DNA from 2 places in the Mycobacterium virginiense genome. Region 2 is predicted to be linked to the other one. Evidence: riboswitches for the same ligand, from Rfam matches in the RefSeq annotation. Region 2 holds a riboswitch; the other holds the start of a gene.
The links. Region 2 has a riboswitch for magnesium ahead of MJO54_RS02080 (Rv1535 family protein). Riboswitches for the same ligand answer to the same signal wherever they lie in the genome.
Positions count from the first base shown of each region.

Region 1: linked by a shared signal. The riboswitch ahead of MJO54_RS23140 (PE family protein) and the one ahead of MJO54_RS02080 (Rv1535 family protein) in region 2 are both predicted to bind magnesium.

Region 1 is NZ_CP092430.2:4,868,450-4,876,689, forward strand. It holds gene MJO54_RS23110 (TetR/AcrR family transcriptional regulator) at 1-28, shown strand, start outside; gene MJO54_RS23115 (hypothetical protein) at 1-709, opposite strand, end outside; gene MJO54_RS23120 (DUF1906 domain-containing protein) at 706-1,506, opposite strand; gene MJO54_RS23125 (LLM class F420-dependent oxidoreductase) at 1,535-2,455, opposite strand; gene MJO54_RS23130 (SDR family NAD(P)-dependent oxidoreductase) at 2,480-3,301, opposite strand; gene MJO54_RS23135 (acyl-CoA thioesterase) at 3,301-4,275, opposite strand; M-box (ykoK) riboswitch at 4,746-4,918, shown strand; gene MJO54_RS23140 (PE family protein) at 5,207-5,506, shown strand; gene MJO54_RS23145 (PPE family protein) at 5,521-6,729, shown strand; gene MJO54_RS23150 (DUF1906 domain-containing protein) at 6,873-7,667, shown strand; gene MJO54_RS23155 (beta-ketoacyl synthase N-terminal-like domain-containing protein) at 7,921-8,240, opposite strand, start outside.
Region 2 is NZ_CP092430.2:431,128-439,367, forward strand. It holds gene MJO54_RS02070 (MFS transporter) at 1-1,744, shown strand, start outside; gene MJO54_RS02075 (DoxX family protein) at 1,990-2,415, shown strand; M-box (ykoK) riboswitch at 2,620-2,788, shown strand; gene MJO54_RS02080 (Rv1535 family protein) at 3,029-3,223, shown strand; gene MJO54_RS02085 (hypothetical protein) at 3,244-3,519, opposite strand; gene MJO54_RS02090 (cation-translocating P-type ATPase) at 3,516-8,018, opposite strand; gene MJO54_RS02095 (hypothetical protein) at 8,030-8,240, opposite strand, start outside.

The DNA.
Region 1 (8,240 bases), 540 kb from region 2:
GCACGGCCGACCCACGACGCTGCGCTGACGCCGTGCCCGGGGGTGGGCTATCGCTGGAGCGAGGCATCGCCAGCGCCGTCCCCAGGATCCAGGCGAACAAGAACGCCGGCATTGCGGTGATCGAGTAGCTCTCCAGCGACAGCGGGCCACTGCGGAAGACGAACGTCAGGAGCAGCACCGGATGGACCACCGCGGCAGCAAGTGCCAGGTGACCCGCGTACGCCGGCAACGTCCGGCGGGCATAGACCGCGATCACGAACGCGCCCAGCGCCACCACCAGGGGCATCCCCGACATGGCCAGCAACCCGAACGTCAGGTCGTAGAGCAGTGACGCCGCGTCGGCACTGCGGCGCCGGTACAGCAGGAGGTCAAAGGCAGTGAACCCGCTGAGCAGCAGGGTCAGGCATCCGATGAAGCCCGCGGCGAAGCAGGTCGGCAGGATCGATTTCATCGGAACGCGATCCCGCATGTACGCCCACACCGCGGCACCGAAGACGAACCAGAGCGTGACACCGACGGTGTTGAGCGCCATTGTCACGACCAGGCGGTCGTGGTGGGCTGCCGCCCACCGCGCCACGTCAATCGACTGCGTCCGGGTCCCCGGGAAAGACCAGATCGGGTAAGCCAGCAATGTGGTCGCGGGCAGGACGACGCCCAGGATGCCGGACCACCGGGCCACACGTGGCGCGTCCCAGGATGTGCCGATCACGAAAGTTCCCCCTGTTGTCGGGCGAGGTCCCACTGACCGAAGTCCGCGGCAAGAACGTCGTTGACGTCCACATGCACGTCGTCGATGACGAAACCCGGCTCGGTCGCGGTGACGATTTCTCGTTGGAAGAGTACGGCTGCCGGTTCGCGGTCTCCGCGCGACCATGCGCGGGTCTGCCATGCCCACCGGTGACCCGGGCTGGTCGACCTTCCGATCACACCGTCGTTGATCGCCCAGGTGCACTGGCGGGCGCCGCCGTAGATTCCGGTGCGGTCAACGCCCAGTACGGAGTTGATCCCGCGAAACCATTGGACCGCGACGTTCTTCCAGGTTGTGGCGTCGATGTCCTCGTCGACACTGAAGTAGATCGGCGCTGACGGCGGTCCCCCGGCCGCGATATGCAGCCGCAGCGCAGTCTGCGCATCGGCCACGCCGCCGTCGTAGCCCCGGGTGAAGTCCGACGGCGACTGCGTCCAACCCGGTTTGCCGAACTGGTAGCAGCTGGCGACCTGCAGACCGGCGGCGCGTAGCCCGTCGGCATAGTCGCGGGTGACGGGCTTGAAGTCGAAGGTGGCACCCGGCCGGAGCTCGGAGACGTAGACCAACGCTCCGTCGAATCCGGCGGCCTTGATCTGGTCCGGCGAGACCAACCGGTGGGCGAAATCGATGACCTGCAGCCCGTTCGCACCAGCCCGCGGTGCGCCGGCCGTCGCCCCGAGAACGCCGGGCAGGGCCAGCGCCGGGCCGAGTACCGCGGCATACCTCAGCACGTCGCGCCGCGAAGCGGAACGCGTCACAACTGGCAAGGGTACCGGCCGCACGTTCCTACAACGTGCTGATCACCGATTCGCCGAAGTGGCCCAGGGCCTCCACCGTGTGGCTGAGGCTGTCGCCCGGAACGGCGACCTGTACCCAGGTCACGCCGGCTTCGGCGAGCCGGCCCAGGCCGTCGAGGTAGGCGCCGGGCTCGAAGTCGTCGTAGCCGGGACGGCCGCCTAGGAGGTTCGAGAAGCAGATGTCGATGGCGGCCCAGTCACGGCCGGCCTCGTCGCAGCGCCGTTTCAGGTCGTCGATGCCCGCTGCCAGGACTTCGACCGAATTCATCTCGGCGGTGCGGGCGGTGCTGGCCAGGCCGGGCGACGCCGGGAACGGTGCCCAGCCATCACCCCGCTCCGCGACCCGCTTACGTGCTCTGCCCGTGTTTCCACCGATCCAGATCGGCGGATGGGGGCTGCTGACCGGTCGCGGATGGGCGGTGATTCCGCGAGCACGAAAATGCCGGCCTTCGAAGGAGACGTCGTCACCGGTCCAGATGGCGCGGATGACGTCCAGGCTCTCCTCGACCAGTGCGGCGCGCTCATCGAAGTCCACCCCCAAAGCGGCAAATTCACCCTTGAGGTAGCCCACACCGACGGCCAAGGTGAACCTTCCCCCCGACAACAGATCCAGCGTCGCGCCCGATTTCGCCACCACAAACGGGTTGCGGTAGGGCAAGACAACGACGTTCGGTATGAACCGGATCTTTTCGGTGTGCGCCGCGGCGAATCCCATCGCCACGAAGGGATCGAGACTGTCGTGGCCGCCGGCGTCGAGCCAACGCTGAGTAGGTGCCGGGTGGTCCGTGAAACCCATGGCGCCAAACCCGGCGGCTTCTGCGGCCTGCGCGACGGTGGTCACCGCTTGCGCCGAGACCAGCTCTGGATCGCATGGATGGGTGATGATCGGGTAGGTGAACGCGAACCGCATACGGTTCTCCTTCGCGTGGAGTTGCTAAGTGGTTGTCGGCCGTGACGGACCGAGGATGTAATCGCCACTGTCGGGATGGTGATACCAGCCGCCCGCAGCGTGCGTTCCGCCGTCGACGTGCAACGTCTGCCCTGTCACGTAGGAACCCAGGTCGCTGGCCAGAAAGACTGCAGCACCTGCCATTTCGTCGACATGCCCGGTCCGTCCCATCGGGATCATCTGGTTGGCGTTGGCCAGCATCTCGGCCGAGCCGACTCGTTCGATACCTTCGGTGAGCGTGAGGTCCGGGGCCAGGCAGTTGACCCGGATGCGGTGCAGCGCCAACTCCAGAGCCGCCGTTTTGGTCAGGTTGATGACGCCTGCTTTCGCCGCCGCGTAGGCCGCGTAGCCAGGTGCGGCACGGGAGCCCTCGATGCTGGCGACATTGATGATGCTGCCGGCCGCGCTGTGACGGACCAGTGCCTGCGCGACGCGCTGCGTGCAGAGCAGGACGTGGGTGAGGTTGGAACGGATCAGGGTGTCCCACCCCTTGGGTGCGGTGTCCAGCAACGGGGAAGCGAACACTCCCCCGGCATTGTTGACCAACACCGTCGGCAGGCCCACCGTGGCAAGGGTTTCCGCCAGTGCGGCATCGACCTGATCGGGGTCGCGGACATCAATTATGCATGCGTGACCACCGACCAGCTTCGCGGTCGCTCGGGCCGCTTCGGTGTCGCGTTCCCAGATCACCACCCTGGCGCCGAATTCCGCGAAGCCCTCGGCGATGCCTCGGCCGATCCCCGAACCACCTCCGGTGATGACAGCTACCCGTCCATCGAGGCTCGCCGCCACCCTGCGCAAGACCACTACTGTCCCTCGGGTTTCTGTGGCACTGGCAGCTCGGCTATCGGCCGGACGAGGACTTCTTGCGCGGTGCTGGCCACATGCCTCCCTGCGGCATCCACCATGGTGCCGTGCACCAGGGCACGATGTCCGGCCGTGGCGACGGTCTGCTGGGTGTAGAGATGCCATCGCTCGAAGTGGACTGGGCGGTGTAGCCACACGCTGTGGTCCAGGGTCAGGCCGGTGTGCGTGGCATGATCGACCGGCTGCGGGTGGGCACGAAACGCGGTGTCCACCAGGAGGTAGTCGCTGGCGTAGGCAAGGAGCACCGCGTGCAGTTGCGGGTCGCCGTCGATTCCGCGCGGCAACCGCATCCAGTGGGCACGCGGACCCGGCGCTTGCGCACCGCCGAGGAATACCGGGGCTTCGGCGGTGCGGACTTCCAGCGGTGGGGGCCGTTCTATCCAGGTGTTCCCTTGCCCTGCCAGATAGGGCGGGGCGTGTTGCACCCAGTGCTGTAGCAGCGGAAGAGCCGCCGGTTCGGGTCCAGGCAGCGGCACGGGGGCGGCATCTATGCCGTCCGGGCTGGTGTCGAAGGACACCGTCGCCACCACGAGGGTGCGGCCGCCCTGCTGGATGGTGACCTGCCGCGCCGACATGGTGCGACCGTCGCGGGTGCGGTCGACCGCGATCTCCAGCGGTACACCTGAGTCGCCGGGCCGCAGAAACGATGCGTGGATGGAGTGGGCGGAGAGCTCGGGGACCGTGGCCGCGGCTGCTGTCATCGCCTGGGCAATCAGCTGGCCGCCGAAGATCCGGCCGAACCGGCCGGCCTCGTTTCCCGCCCGGTATCGGTCATCGCCGAGTGGGCGCAGCGTCAACACCTGCTGCAGCCGGTCCAGCGCGTCGAGCGTGGCGCGTTCCAGTTGGCTTCCGGACCCGAGCAAGGGGCCGCCGTAGTCGGGGTGAGCGGAGACTTCGGACGCCGACGTCTGCACAAGTTCCTCCTCACCCGCCGTGGCCCGTCCGCGGCGGACTGCCGACACGGGTAGCCGGTGATGTGACTGCTAGCCCATTTAAGTAAATCTGAGCGACATCGGTCAAGGGTCGAACCCGAACCGTGCTCAGGCGACCACGCGCACTCAGATCGACCGAGGGCACTTTCGAAGGTAGCAGGAGCTCTATCCGGATCGGTCTACCGAATCGCCTTGCTACGAGGCATTCCGGAGTTCGGGTCGAGTACTTGGCGTCGGGATGCATTGGTAATTCTGGCCGTTCACCCTGTCACCGCTTTGACATTCTCAGCAAGAGCACATCGACCGCTGCTGGGCAAACTTTTCGCACCAACGAAACATGTGGAACGCCAGTATCATTCGCGATGCTCGTTACATTTTGGGCAACTCATCTGGCAGCGCAGAGGTTCTCATTCGAGTTGACTATCCCCCACGGTGATGCCACCATGGCCGCGAACGCACCTCGCTAGGTGAGGCGTCTGTACGGATACAGGCCACTGACCTCAAACGTCGAGAGACGCCCAGGGTCAGGACAGCTCTTCCCGGCTTAAGGGTTGAGCCCAAGTGGCTTTCGGCATACGACTGGATACGCCGTGCAGTGCCAAAACTCTGTCGAGAGGGGTGCCGTCCGGCCGACTCTGCGCTGGTTCGGTAGTCCCGCTGTGCCCACTGCAACGGCATCCCCGTGTGCCCTGGCCGTGAGGAGGTGAGAGCGACATTGAGTACGAGCGATAGTCCCTATCCGAGATCGACGACCATTTCGTTCGAACCCTGCCCCGGCGCCGCCTTCACCCCCTGAATCGGTTCGCCCGCACCGCATCAGCGCTGTCCGAAACGTGGACCTGCGCCGCTTCGGCACGCGACCGTTCTTGTAGGACGGCGTAATTCGTCATGCCCTCTCAAAGGAGAGTCCCCTATGTCTTTCGTGTACGCACTGCCCGAAGATCTCATCGCGACAGCGGCCGATCTGCGCGGTGTCGGCGATACCGTCGCCGCGCAGAGTGCCGCTGCCGCAGCGCCGACCACAGGCGTGATTCCCGCCGCCGCCGACGAGGTCTCCGCCCTGACCGCGGCGCAGTTCGCGCGGCACGCACAGATGTACCAAGCGATCAGTAAGCGCGCCGCGGTGGTGCACGAGATGTTCGTCAAAACCCTGCAGCACAGCGCACAGTCATACGCAGCGACCGATACCGCAAACGTTATCTCGGTCTACTGAAAGGGTTTTGGATAATGGACTACGGATCGATGCCACCAGAGATCAATTCGGCGCGCATGTACGCCGGAGCAGGATCAGGGCCGATGCTGGCCGCTGCGGCGTCCTGGAATTTACTGGCCGCGGAATTGCGTTCGGCGGCAACATCGTTCGAGTGGCTGGTCGCGAGCCTGGCCAGTCAGGGCTGGTGGGGGCCATCCGCATCGGCGATGGCGGCGGCTTCCGAGCCCTACTTTGTATGGCTGAGTGTGACCGCCGAGCAGGCTGAGCAGACCGCGGCACAGGCCTACGCCGCGGCCGAAGCGTATGCCGCGGCCCACGCTATGACGGTGCCGCCGGCGGCGATCGAGACCAACCGCGTGCTGCTGGCATCATTGGTCAAGACCAACGCACTGGGACAGAACACACCGGCGATCGCAGCGACCGAAGCGCGCTACGGACAGATGTGGGCCCAAGACGCGGTGGCGATGTATGGCTACGCCGCGGCTTCCGCCACCGCCACCCAACTGATCCCCTTTGCCGATGCGCCGGAGACCACCAATCAAGACGACGGCACGCAGGCCACCGGCGGTGTGGACCCCACCGACGCCCACGCCCAACTGCCCGATGCGTTACGGAGCCTGGCGTCGCCGGCGGAGGGCTCGCGTCCCACGGATCCGGACTGGCACTGGACGAAGTTCTTCGACGGCCTCTTCGACGGAACGTGGGGCCACGATGACGGGTCGGGTTTGAACATCAATGCCCAGCTGTGGAACACGATCGCCGCAACCGGCATTTTCGACCCCGGTGGCAACATCGAGGGGTTTTCCGGGCTGGCCACGCTCGGGTTTCTCGCGCGCGGGATGGATGGCGGCACAGCCGCCCTGGCCCGCGGCGGGCTCGGGCCCATGCCGGGCATGACCCTGGCATCGACGGCCACTAGTGGGTTGGAGACCGCGGGCCGCGCTGCCGGTGGCAGCGGCTCCCCGGTGGCCGCGGGAGTGGGCCGGGCCACCCTGGTCGGTTCGCTGTCGACGCCACCCAGCTGGGCGGCGGCAACCCCGGCGGGTGCTCCTGCCGCCGGGACGGGGAGCGGCTGGACCGTCGCCCCGGAGAGCCGGTCGATGACCGCCCTGCCTCCCCCGATTCCTCCGGGCGGCGCCGGGCGCAACGGCAGCTACGGTTTGGGCACGCCGCGCTATGGCGTCAAGCTGACCGTGATGCCGCGGCCCGTCGGGGTCGGTTAGCCGGCCCGGTTGTCGCGCCCAGCCAATCGGACCACGCTGAGGGACCACCACCAGGCCGCACGGCCGGCATCAACGACAAAGCATCTGGGCGCTCTCGGCGCGGGCGGCACCGTTAACAGCAGTCACATTGTTAACATCGGCCCGTGCCTGACTCTCCGCGGACTTCCCGCCCTGCCAACCACGTTTCCCGACGTGACGCGCTGCGGTACGCATCCGCTGCTGCCCTCACCGGGCTGGGCGCAGCGTCCGTCGCCACGCCGGCGGCTTCGGCTGCGGCGCCCACGTTGATCGACTACGCCATGCGCCAGATTCCGGCGCACGACATCCGGGCCGCGGGCCACGCCGGCGTCATCAACTACGTGTCGACGTCGCGGCCCGGCTCCAATTTCGGCGCCAAGCCGATCACCCGGCCCTATGCCGAGTCGCTGACTGCAGCGGGGCTGGTGATCGTCAGCAACTTCCAGTACGGCAAGCCCGGCGGGACGGCCCCGTCGGACTTCACCCGGGGATACCCCGGCGGAGTCGCTGACGCGCGCACCGCCTGGCAACTGCACAGCGCAGCCGGCGGCGGCCAAAGTGCGCCGATCTTCTTCAGCGTCGACGACGACATCGACCGCAACACCTGGAACGCCGTGGCACTGCAGTGGTTTCGCGGAATCAATTCGGTACTGGGAGTGCAGCGCACCGGCGTCTACGGGGGCGTGAACGTGTGCCAGTGGGCGGCTGCCGACGGGGTCATCGGGGTCTCCCGCACACCCGGTAAGCGGTGGGCCTGGCAGACCCGATCCTGGTCACGTGGTCAGGTCGACCCCGGGGCGGTGCTCTACCAACGGATTGTGAGTACCGCCTCGAACCCGGGCCCGATCGTCGGCGGGATCGAAGTCGACGTCAACGACGTCCTGGCCCAGGACTGCGGCCAGTGGAATCTACATCCGTGAGGTCGTGCGACCGATCAGGATTTGCTGGACAAGAAGAGTGCCAGGGTAAGCATCACGACACACGCGAGGCACGTGTAGACGCCCAGAGATGCTGACGCCATAAGTGGGCTCCTGTCTGCAAAGACTTGGTTGGTCTTGATTCGTTGAGGCCGATCTACGCCCAGCTGCGTAGCTGGACGGCCGTGCCGCGATCGCCACTAAGCTAGCCGCCCACCTGCGCCGTCGTCAACAAGACCGGCGCTGCGCCGCCCGATCAGGACCGACTGAGCTCAGCCGCCTTGACCGTCTCCCATTCCTCGTCGGCGATCAGGTTTCGCCAGTCGACCGGCAGGGAGTCCAGCGCGTCCTCGATGCAGAACCACACCGATTCCAGCGGCGAGGCGCCCGGGGCAGCGGCGGTGATCCGGCTCTCCACGTCGTAGTTCGGGGCGTGCGGTGCATCGCTGAACGGTGCGAGCGCATTGATCGCGTCCATGACGTAACGCCGCAACTCGGCGTAGGGCCGGCCACGCAGCTCCTCGGGCAGGATGGGCCTGCCGAAGATGTAGTCCTGGGCGGCATGGCCGTAGGGCA
Region 2 (8,240 bases):
AGAGCAGGTGAACACCGGTCTCCAAGATCCGGGCGCAGTCGCCACCGCTCGCCGCCGGCTGCGCTACGACCGTGACCACCCGCGCTACAAGTGGGTCGCGCTGTCCAACACCACGCTGGGTGTCCTGCTGGCGACCATCAACGGCTCGATCGTGCTGATCTCGATGCCCGCGATCTTCCGGGGTATCGGCCTGAACCCGTTGGAGCCCGCGAACGTCAGCTACCTGCTGTGGATGTTGATGGGCTATCTGCTGGTGTCGGCAGTGCTGGTGGTGTTCTTCGGCCGGCTCGGCGACATGTTCGGCAGGGTGCGCATCTACAACCTGGGTTTCGTGGTGTTCACCGTCGCGGCGATCGCGCTGTCGATCGATCCATTCGACATGGGGCGCGGTGCCCAGTGGTTGATCGCGTGGCGGGTGGTGCAGGGCGTCGGCGGGGCGATGCTGATGGCGTCATCGTCGGCGATCCTCACTGATGCGTTCCCGGCCAATCAGCGCGGCATGGCGCTGGGCGTCAACCAGGTGGCCGCGGTCGCCGGGTCCTTTGTGGGCCTACTGATCGGCGGCGTGCTGTCCGAATGGGACTGGCGGGCGGTGTTCTGGGTCGGGGTGCCGATCGGCGTGCTGGGCACGATCTGGTCGGTGCGCTCACTGCACGAACTCGGCGAACGGGCGCCGGCGAAGCTGGACTGGGCGGGCACGGCGACGCTCGGGCTGGGCCTGACCGTGGTGCTGACCGCCATCACTTACAGCATTCAGCCGCACGGGTCTTCGCCGACCAGCTGGGCCAGCCCGGCCGTGCTGGGTGCGCTGGGGCTCGGAGTGGCGCTGCTGGTGCTGTTCTGTTTCGTCGAGCTACGGGTTGCCGCGCCGCTGCTGGACGTGCGGCTCTTCACGATTCCCGCGTTCGGGATGGCCAACGCGGCAGGCCTGCTGTCGGCGATCGGGCGTGGCGGCATGCAGTTCATGCTGATCATCTGGTTACAGGGCATTTGGCTGCCGCTGCACGGCTACAGCTACGAATCGACGCCGTTGTGGGCGGGTATCTATCTGCTGCCCATGACGGCCGGGTTCCTGTTGGCCGGTCCGGTGGCCGGTTCGTTGTCGGACCGCCGCGGTGCCCGTCCGTTCACGGTCGGCGGCATGGTGCTGATGGCGGCGACGTTCGTGGGGCTGGTGCTGCTTCCGGTGGACTTCGACTACCGGGTGTTCGCAGCGCTGGTGTTCCTCAACGGCCTGGGTGGCGGGATCTTCACCGCGCCCAACAGTGCCGTGGTCATGTCCAGTGTCCCGGCCGACCAGCGTGGTGCGGCATCGGGCGTGCGGGCCACGTTCTTCAATGCGGGCACGTCATTGTCGATCGGCATCTTCTTCTCGCTGATGGTGATCGGGCTGGCCAACACCTTGCCGGCGGCCCTAGGTGCCGGATTGCAGCAGCAGGGCGTCTCTGCTGGTGTCGCCGATCAGGTGGCCAACACCCCGCCGGTGGGCAGCCTGTTCGCGGCATTCCTGGGCTACAACCCGATTGCCGAGCTGCTGGCACCGTCGGGTGCGTTGGCCGCGCCCGGTGTTGACGCCGAGACATTGACCGGACACAGCTTCTTCCCGCAGCTCATCTCCGGTCCCTTCCATACCGGTCTCGCGGTGGTCTTTGCCGCTGCCGCGGTCATGATGCTGCTCGGGGCGCTCGCGTCGTGGCGGACGCCGGGGCGCTACGCCGTCGAGCCGCTGAATCTGAAGGACTGACACCCGCCGACCGCCGTGCTGCCGAGTCCACGCAGCTAGTTTCGATCGCAACCACCAGCCGCAGTCGGCATTGCCTGCCGTCGCGAGAATCGGTGCCGATCGGCAACCTGAGTGTTGATAGCTGGAACAGTTGCGCCGTCGCGATCATGCACTGCCCGATAGATGTAGTTGACAATGCAACGAAAACGCCTTTAGGCTCCGATGTAGTTGACTACGCAACTACAAAGCTGGGAGAGGGGTCCGTCATGGACATCGTGATACTGATCGGCCGAATCCTGTTCGGTGCCGTGTTCGTCGGAGGAGCGCTGGGACACTTCACCCAGACCGCCGCGATGGCGGCCTTTACCGAGAGCAAGGGCATCAAGCCGGGCAAGCTGGCGGTGCTGGGCTCGGGCGTCTGGATGCTTACCGGCGCGGCCCTGGTGATCGTGGGCGCTTGGGCGGATCTCGGCGCGCTGATGTTGGCAGTCTTCCTGCTGCCGACGGCGTTCCTCATGCATCCGTTCTGGAACGAGCGGGACCCGCAGGTTAAGGCCGGCGAACAGATCCACTTCAACAAGGACGTGTCGCTGGCCGGCGCCGCCCTGGCGCTGTTCGGCTTCTTCGTCACCGCCGGTGCCGGCGCCGGACTGCAATTGACGGGACCGTTGTTCGCGTCGCTGGCCGGCTGATTCGAAACGGCGCGAAGTCCACGGCCCGGTTCTGCGCATCGGTCGCAGAACCGGGCCGTCGCGGTCTCGATCTGGTACCAAAGTGACTGGTGTGACACCTCGTGCGCAGGGGATCTGGCGGCATCGCTGCACGTCAGAGACCCTCGACACACCCGAATCGGGCGGAGTTGACCGCACCCCGTCGGTGGTGCACTATGGAGCGTGCAAGCACCTCGTTAGGTGAGGCGTCTGCACGGACATAGGCCACTGACCCCGAACGTCGAAAGACGCCCCGGGTCAGGACAGCTCCTCCCGGCTTAAGGGTTGAGCCCAAGTGGCTTCCCGGAATGGGACACGCCGTGCAGTGTCGAAGCTCTGACGAGTGGGGTGCGGTCTTCCGACAGTCGTCGGAGCTGCCCTCCTAAGCATGCGGTGAAACCGGCGCGCCACTGCGCGCCCGCGACCGAGAGGAGGTGAGGGACGAATGAGTTCCGGTGATAGTCCATCCCGATATTCAAGCCGATATTCGACATCTGTTCCGTCCCCATCCGAACGGTCGCATACCGCCTCCAGCTGAGCCAGGCCCCGGCCTCCAGCTGAGCGCGTAGCACCGTTACGCGACTAGGAGGCCATCATGGTTGCAATCGCCTACACCGACATCACGGCTCCGGCCCCGCGTGCCATCAGCACGCCGAAGAAGCTGGACAACCGTCCTGCCGCACCTGCCTCGGACCCGCTGGTCGACATGACCACGCGGCTGCTCAGTGGCCCGCTGCACCAGATGTACGCACTCCTGTGGCGCGTCGGAGTGCTGACCGTCAACAACTGAGGTCAATCGAAGACGTCTACTTAGACATCCTCCAAGGCCTCGCCGAGCTGTTCGAGTACCTCGCTGCGGTGGTTGCTGGCCAGAATGTGGCCGGCAGCCACCGCCACGGCCACCGGCCAGTCGATGATCTCGAAAGCCGCCAGCAGCGCCAACCCGCCGTAATAGGCCAATTGCTCAGGGCGCGGCACCGTCACCTTGCCGAACAGCGGCAATTCAACGGCGAATCCCTCTGCCTCGCGAATGTGGGCAACCGCCTCTCGCTGAGATGCGCTGCGCCGCGGCTTGTCCGCCATCATGAGCCTCCTGGTGGCGACGGGTCGCCGGATGATCGAGCCGCGACTGTTCCGCGGCGAGAGTCAGTGTCCCCATTGTGCACAAGGCGCAACCGCGGCGCCGGGTGACCGTTGGACGAAGCCTGCGGGCGGCCCGGTTGGCGCGGCCCGGGAACGATGAATTCCTTCGGCTTGACCGTGTCGTCCTGCGACCCCGACAGCAGTCGCGGTACCACGGCTGCGCCGACGGTGGCCACCGTCGCCGTACCCAGGGCCTGGGCCCAGCCCAGCGGCCCGATCGGTGTGCAGCCCAGAAGCTGGCTGATACCGGGGATGGTGATCAACGTCCCCATCACGCCCAGCGAGCCGACAGCGGTCGCCACCACCAACGGATCACGCGAATCCAGCAGTGTCTGCCCCAGCTGGGTTGCGACCAGCGACACCAAGGCCACTGTCGAGGCCCGCTGCTGGCGTCCGGTGACCGAAGCCAGCCCCCAGGCGCCCACCGCGGCCGACGCCGTCGTCACGCCGCGCACGGCCACCGTGCGCCACAGCGCGCGCTCGTCAGGACCGTGTCCACCAGCGGCGGCCTGTTCGTTGAGCGAACTGACCGCCAGCGCGGTGGCCGGCAACGCGTCGGTCAGCATGTTGACCAGCAGCAGCTGGCGCGCGTTCAGCGGCGAGCGCCCCGTCAGTGCGCTCCCGATGATCGCGAATGCCACCTCGCCGGCGTTGCCGCCCAGCAGCACCGCCACCGCGGCCTGCACCCGCTGCCACAGCTCGCGGCCTTCGTCCAGCGCGTCGAGAAGGGTGTCGACCCGCTCGTCGAGCAGCACCACGTCGGCGGCGGTGCTGGCCGATTCGCTGCCGTGCGCCACCACCGCGATTCCGACCGTGGCGGCCCGGATCGCCGCAGCGTCGTTGGCGCCGTCGCCGACCATCGCCGAAACCTTGCCGGTGCGCTCCAGGGTCTGGACGATCTGCACCTTGTTCTCCGGAGACATCCGGGCGAACACCACCCGATCGGCTACCGCTTGTTCTTGGCCCTTGCGGGACAACGCATCCCACTGCGCACCGCTGATCACCTGGTCGCTGTCGACCTCCAGGCCCAGCTCCCGGGCGATCGCAGTGGCGGTCAACGGGTGGTCGCCGGTGATGAGCCGCACCGGGATTTGGCGACGCTTGAGGTCGGCGAGCAGTTCGGCGGCCTCGTCACGCGGGGTATCGGACAACCCGAGCAGGCCGACGAATGTCAGTCCCTCGCGGCAGAACTCGGCGATCTCCTCGGGTTCGGGGTCCTCGCCCAGCGCGGTGAGTTGCGCGGAAGTCAGTTCCCGGCGGGCCACCGCGATCACTCGTAGGCCGTTTCCTGCCAAGGTGGCCACCGACTGCCTGACGGCCGGGCCGGCCCCGGTGCATGCCAGCACCATTTCCGGCGCACCCTTGAGGGTCAGCTCGGTTCCCCGTATCGACGCCGAGAACGGGCGCCCGGAGCGGAACGGCAGGTGTGCGGCAAGCCCGGCCGGCGCCGACGCGCCAGCCGCGTCAGCGCCCTCCACGATGGCGGTATCGGTGGCGTGCACCTGGCGGGTGCCGTTGGACACCGGCGCCGCGCTTGCCGCGAAGCGCAGCACGTCGTGGTCGGTGAAACCGGCTGCCGGGTGCACTTGCGACACCCGCAGCCGGTTCTTGCTCAGGGTGCCGGTCTTGTCGAAGCAGACCACGTCGACGCGGCCGAGGGCTTCCACTGAACGTGGCACCCGCACCAGCACCCCGGCCTTGGTCAATCGCCGGGCCGAAGACTGCTGGGACAGGGTGGCCACCAGCGGCAACCCCTCGGGGATAGCCGCGACGCTGACCGCGATCCCACTGGCCACCGCCTGACGCAACCCGGTCCGGCGGGCCATGCCCAGGCCGGTCACCAGCGCGCCACCGGCCAAGCTGATCCGCCAGGCCTTACTGGTGAGCAGGCTCAACTGATGCTGCAACCCGATCGCGGACTGATCGCCGGCGACCAGTTCGGCTGCCCGACGCCCGTGGGTGTCGCCGCCGGTGGCGGTCACCAGCGCCACCGCTGTCCCGGTCACCACGGTGGTCCCGGCGTAGACCATGCATTCGCGGTCGGCCAGATCGGCACCCGGAGTGGCCTCAACCTGCTTGACCACCGTCAGCGACTCACCCGTCAGCGACGACTCGTCGACCTCCAGATCGATCGCTTCGATCAGCCGACCGTCAGCGGGCACCACCTCGTGGGCATGCACCTCGATCACATCGCCGGGAAGCAGCTCCTCGGCCGGGATCTCGCAGTGACTGCCGTCGGGCAGGACCTTGCGTGCCGGTGGAATCTGTTCGTTCAGCAGCACGCTGAGCCGGCGCTCGGCGATGAGTCGCTGTGCGGCGGCCAGCATCGCGTTGCCGCCCAACACCGAACCGACCAGGATCGCGTCGACGGGTGAACCCAGTACCGCGCTGGCCGCGGCCCCCAGCGCCAGCACCGGCGTGATCGGGTCGGACAGCTCACTGCGCACGGCCTGGGCGAACTGCCGCAACAGTCGCGGGGGCGCGGTTGCCTGCGCCCCGCGGCGGGCCAGATCCACCGCCGCCAACGCAGCCGCCGCGGCCGGCGCATGGTGGGTCGTGGTCGGCTCCTCCAGCTCCGGCGGCGGTAACACCGCCCGTACTTGGTCGACCGACATCGCGTGCCACTCGTGCACCGCCGCCGGCCGGGGCACCGCGGCGTCCACGGCACGGCGCGCCAGCCAGTACCCCGACAGTGCGCCGGCCGCCGCGCCCGTGGTCACCGGACCCGGCCCGCTGCCGCGTACCCCGGGCAGCATCAGCAGTGAGCCCAACGCGGTAGCGCCGGTGGCGATCTCGACGCCACGGTGGCTGGCGGAGCGGGCGGCGGGCAAGGCGTGCAGCACCCGCCACGCGGCAGCCAGGTCGGTCAGCAGGACATCGGCGCACCAGGGCGGGACACCCTGTCCCGGTAGCATGCCCAGCGCGACGTCGGCCGCGGCCAGCGCGTCGACGGCAACCGCGGACAGCACCGCGACGTCATGGCCTTCGGCCTGATAGGCGGTTACCGCGGCGGCCAGCGCCTGGTCTACCGAGGCGTCATCCAGGGGCCGGATCTCGTCGAAGACCGGCCGCAGCTCGCCGAGCGCCTCGGCTTCCACCGAGACCACCTCGACGTCGGCGCGGCGCGCCTCGGTCACCACCGCGGCGGCCAGCGGGAGTAGCGCAGGCTGGAACGAGGCCTGCACACCGGGGCGCGGTCCGATGCGATGCCATCCCGGTTTGAGGTCGGCGTCGGCCAGTCGGGCCTGGGCCTGCGCCCACACGGCGCGCAGTTCGTCGTCGTCGGCGCCGCGCACCTGCATCACCCGCAACGTCTCTCCGCACAGCACGCGCGGATCGATGATCACGGTGTCGACGCGGTCGAGCTCACGCAGGCTGCCCGGCCGCAGCACCACCGTGCCGTGCTGATCGGCCAGACCACGGCCCAGGGTGGCGGCGAACGACTCGCGTGCGGTGCGGGTGGCCTTCGGTGCGGTCACCGCGGCGGCCGTGCCGGCCAGATCCGGATTCCGGGTCGCGGCGCCGATCACCCCAGCGCCCACGACTTGTGCCCAGGCGCTGCGGGTCAGGTGGCGCTCTACCGGACCCGGCGGCCGCGGCGCCGGCCGCTCCGGGACGGTCACCGGCGGATGCTCGGCGTGCTGGGCGAGCTCCGGCTCGTGGCGGCGCCAGGCCCTCGCCTCGGCGCGTTCCTCCCCAGCGCGCATCGTCTCCACCGACAAGTCCACCGCCAGCGTGGTCGGCGCGGTGTTGAGGGTGTGCACGCCGGCGCTGGCCAGTGCCAACAGCGCATCGGTTGCCTGCTTGCCGATGCGGTCCTCCAGCAGGCGGCGCACTCGCGGCTGGTAGTCGATGACGACGACGCCGGCCTCCAGGCCGAGCGGCAGGCCCGGCAGGCGCAGCAACCGGCCCACCGTCGCCGCGCCCAAGCCGGCGATGTTGGCGCCGACAGTCAAGGCGCGCAGCATCTCCGTCATCCCGTCGCCGGGCAGGCTCACCGGGGCATGACCGCTGGACTGCGGAATCCGATCCGTGCGGTACTGACTCTCGATGTCAGACACCACCTGGCACAGTTCGCGCACCGATACGACGTCGCTGTTGGCGGCCGGGTCGAGTCCGACCACCAGGCGCGACAACGGGTGGTTCAGGCGGACCGAGATCACCCCGGGCAGTGCGCGGGCACCGTCTAGGAGGGCGGTCGCCAGCTCGTCGCCGGCGGGCCCGTCGAGGCCACGGATCTCGACCCAGGCTCGTCCCTCTCCGCGGAAACAGCGGCGGGACAACACCGGGCCCCCGTCGCCGTTCGGCAGAACCGCGCCGGCTACCCCGGCAGCGGTCTGGACAGAGGCATCGATCAGCGCTGAGGTCAGTTGAACACCGAAATTCGCTGCGCGCAGCGGCCATGAGCGGCGGACGGCACGCAGGGGGGAGTCTAAATTCACTCGGTACCCGACTAGTGGCGGGTACGGGTGCGGGTGCTGCTTCCGCCGCTGCGTGATTGGCGTGCCGCCGTTTTCTTCGGCTGCGCGCTGCGACGCGACGACGTGGAGGAAGTCGACGAGCTCGCCGACTTCACCGGCTTCGTCGCCTTCGCCGGCGGCGCCGCCTTGAGCGGCCGCACCGACGCAGCGGGAGCCTTGGCCGGCGCCTTGCTGTCATCGGAC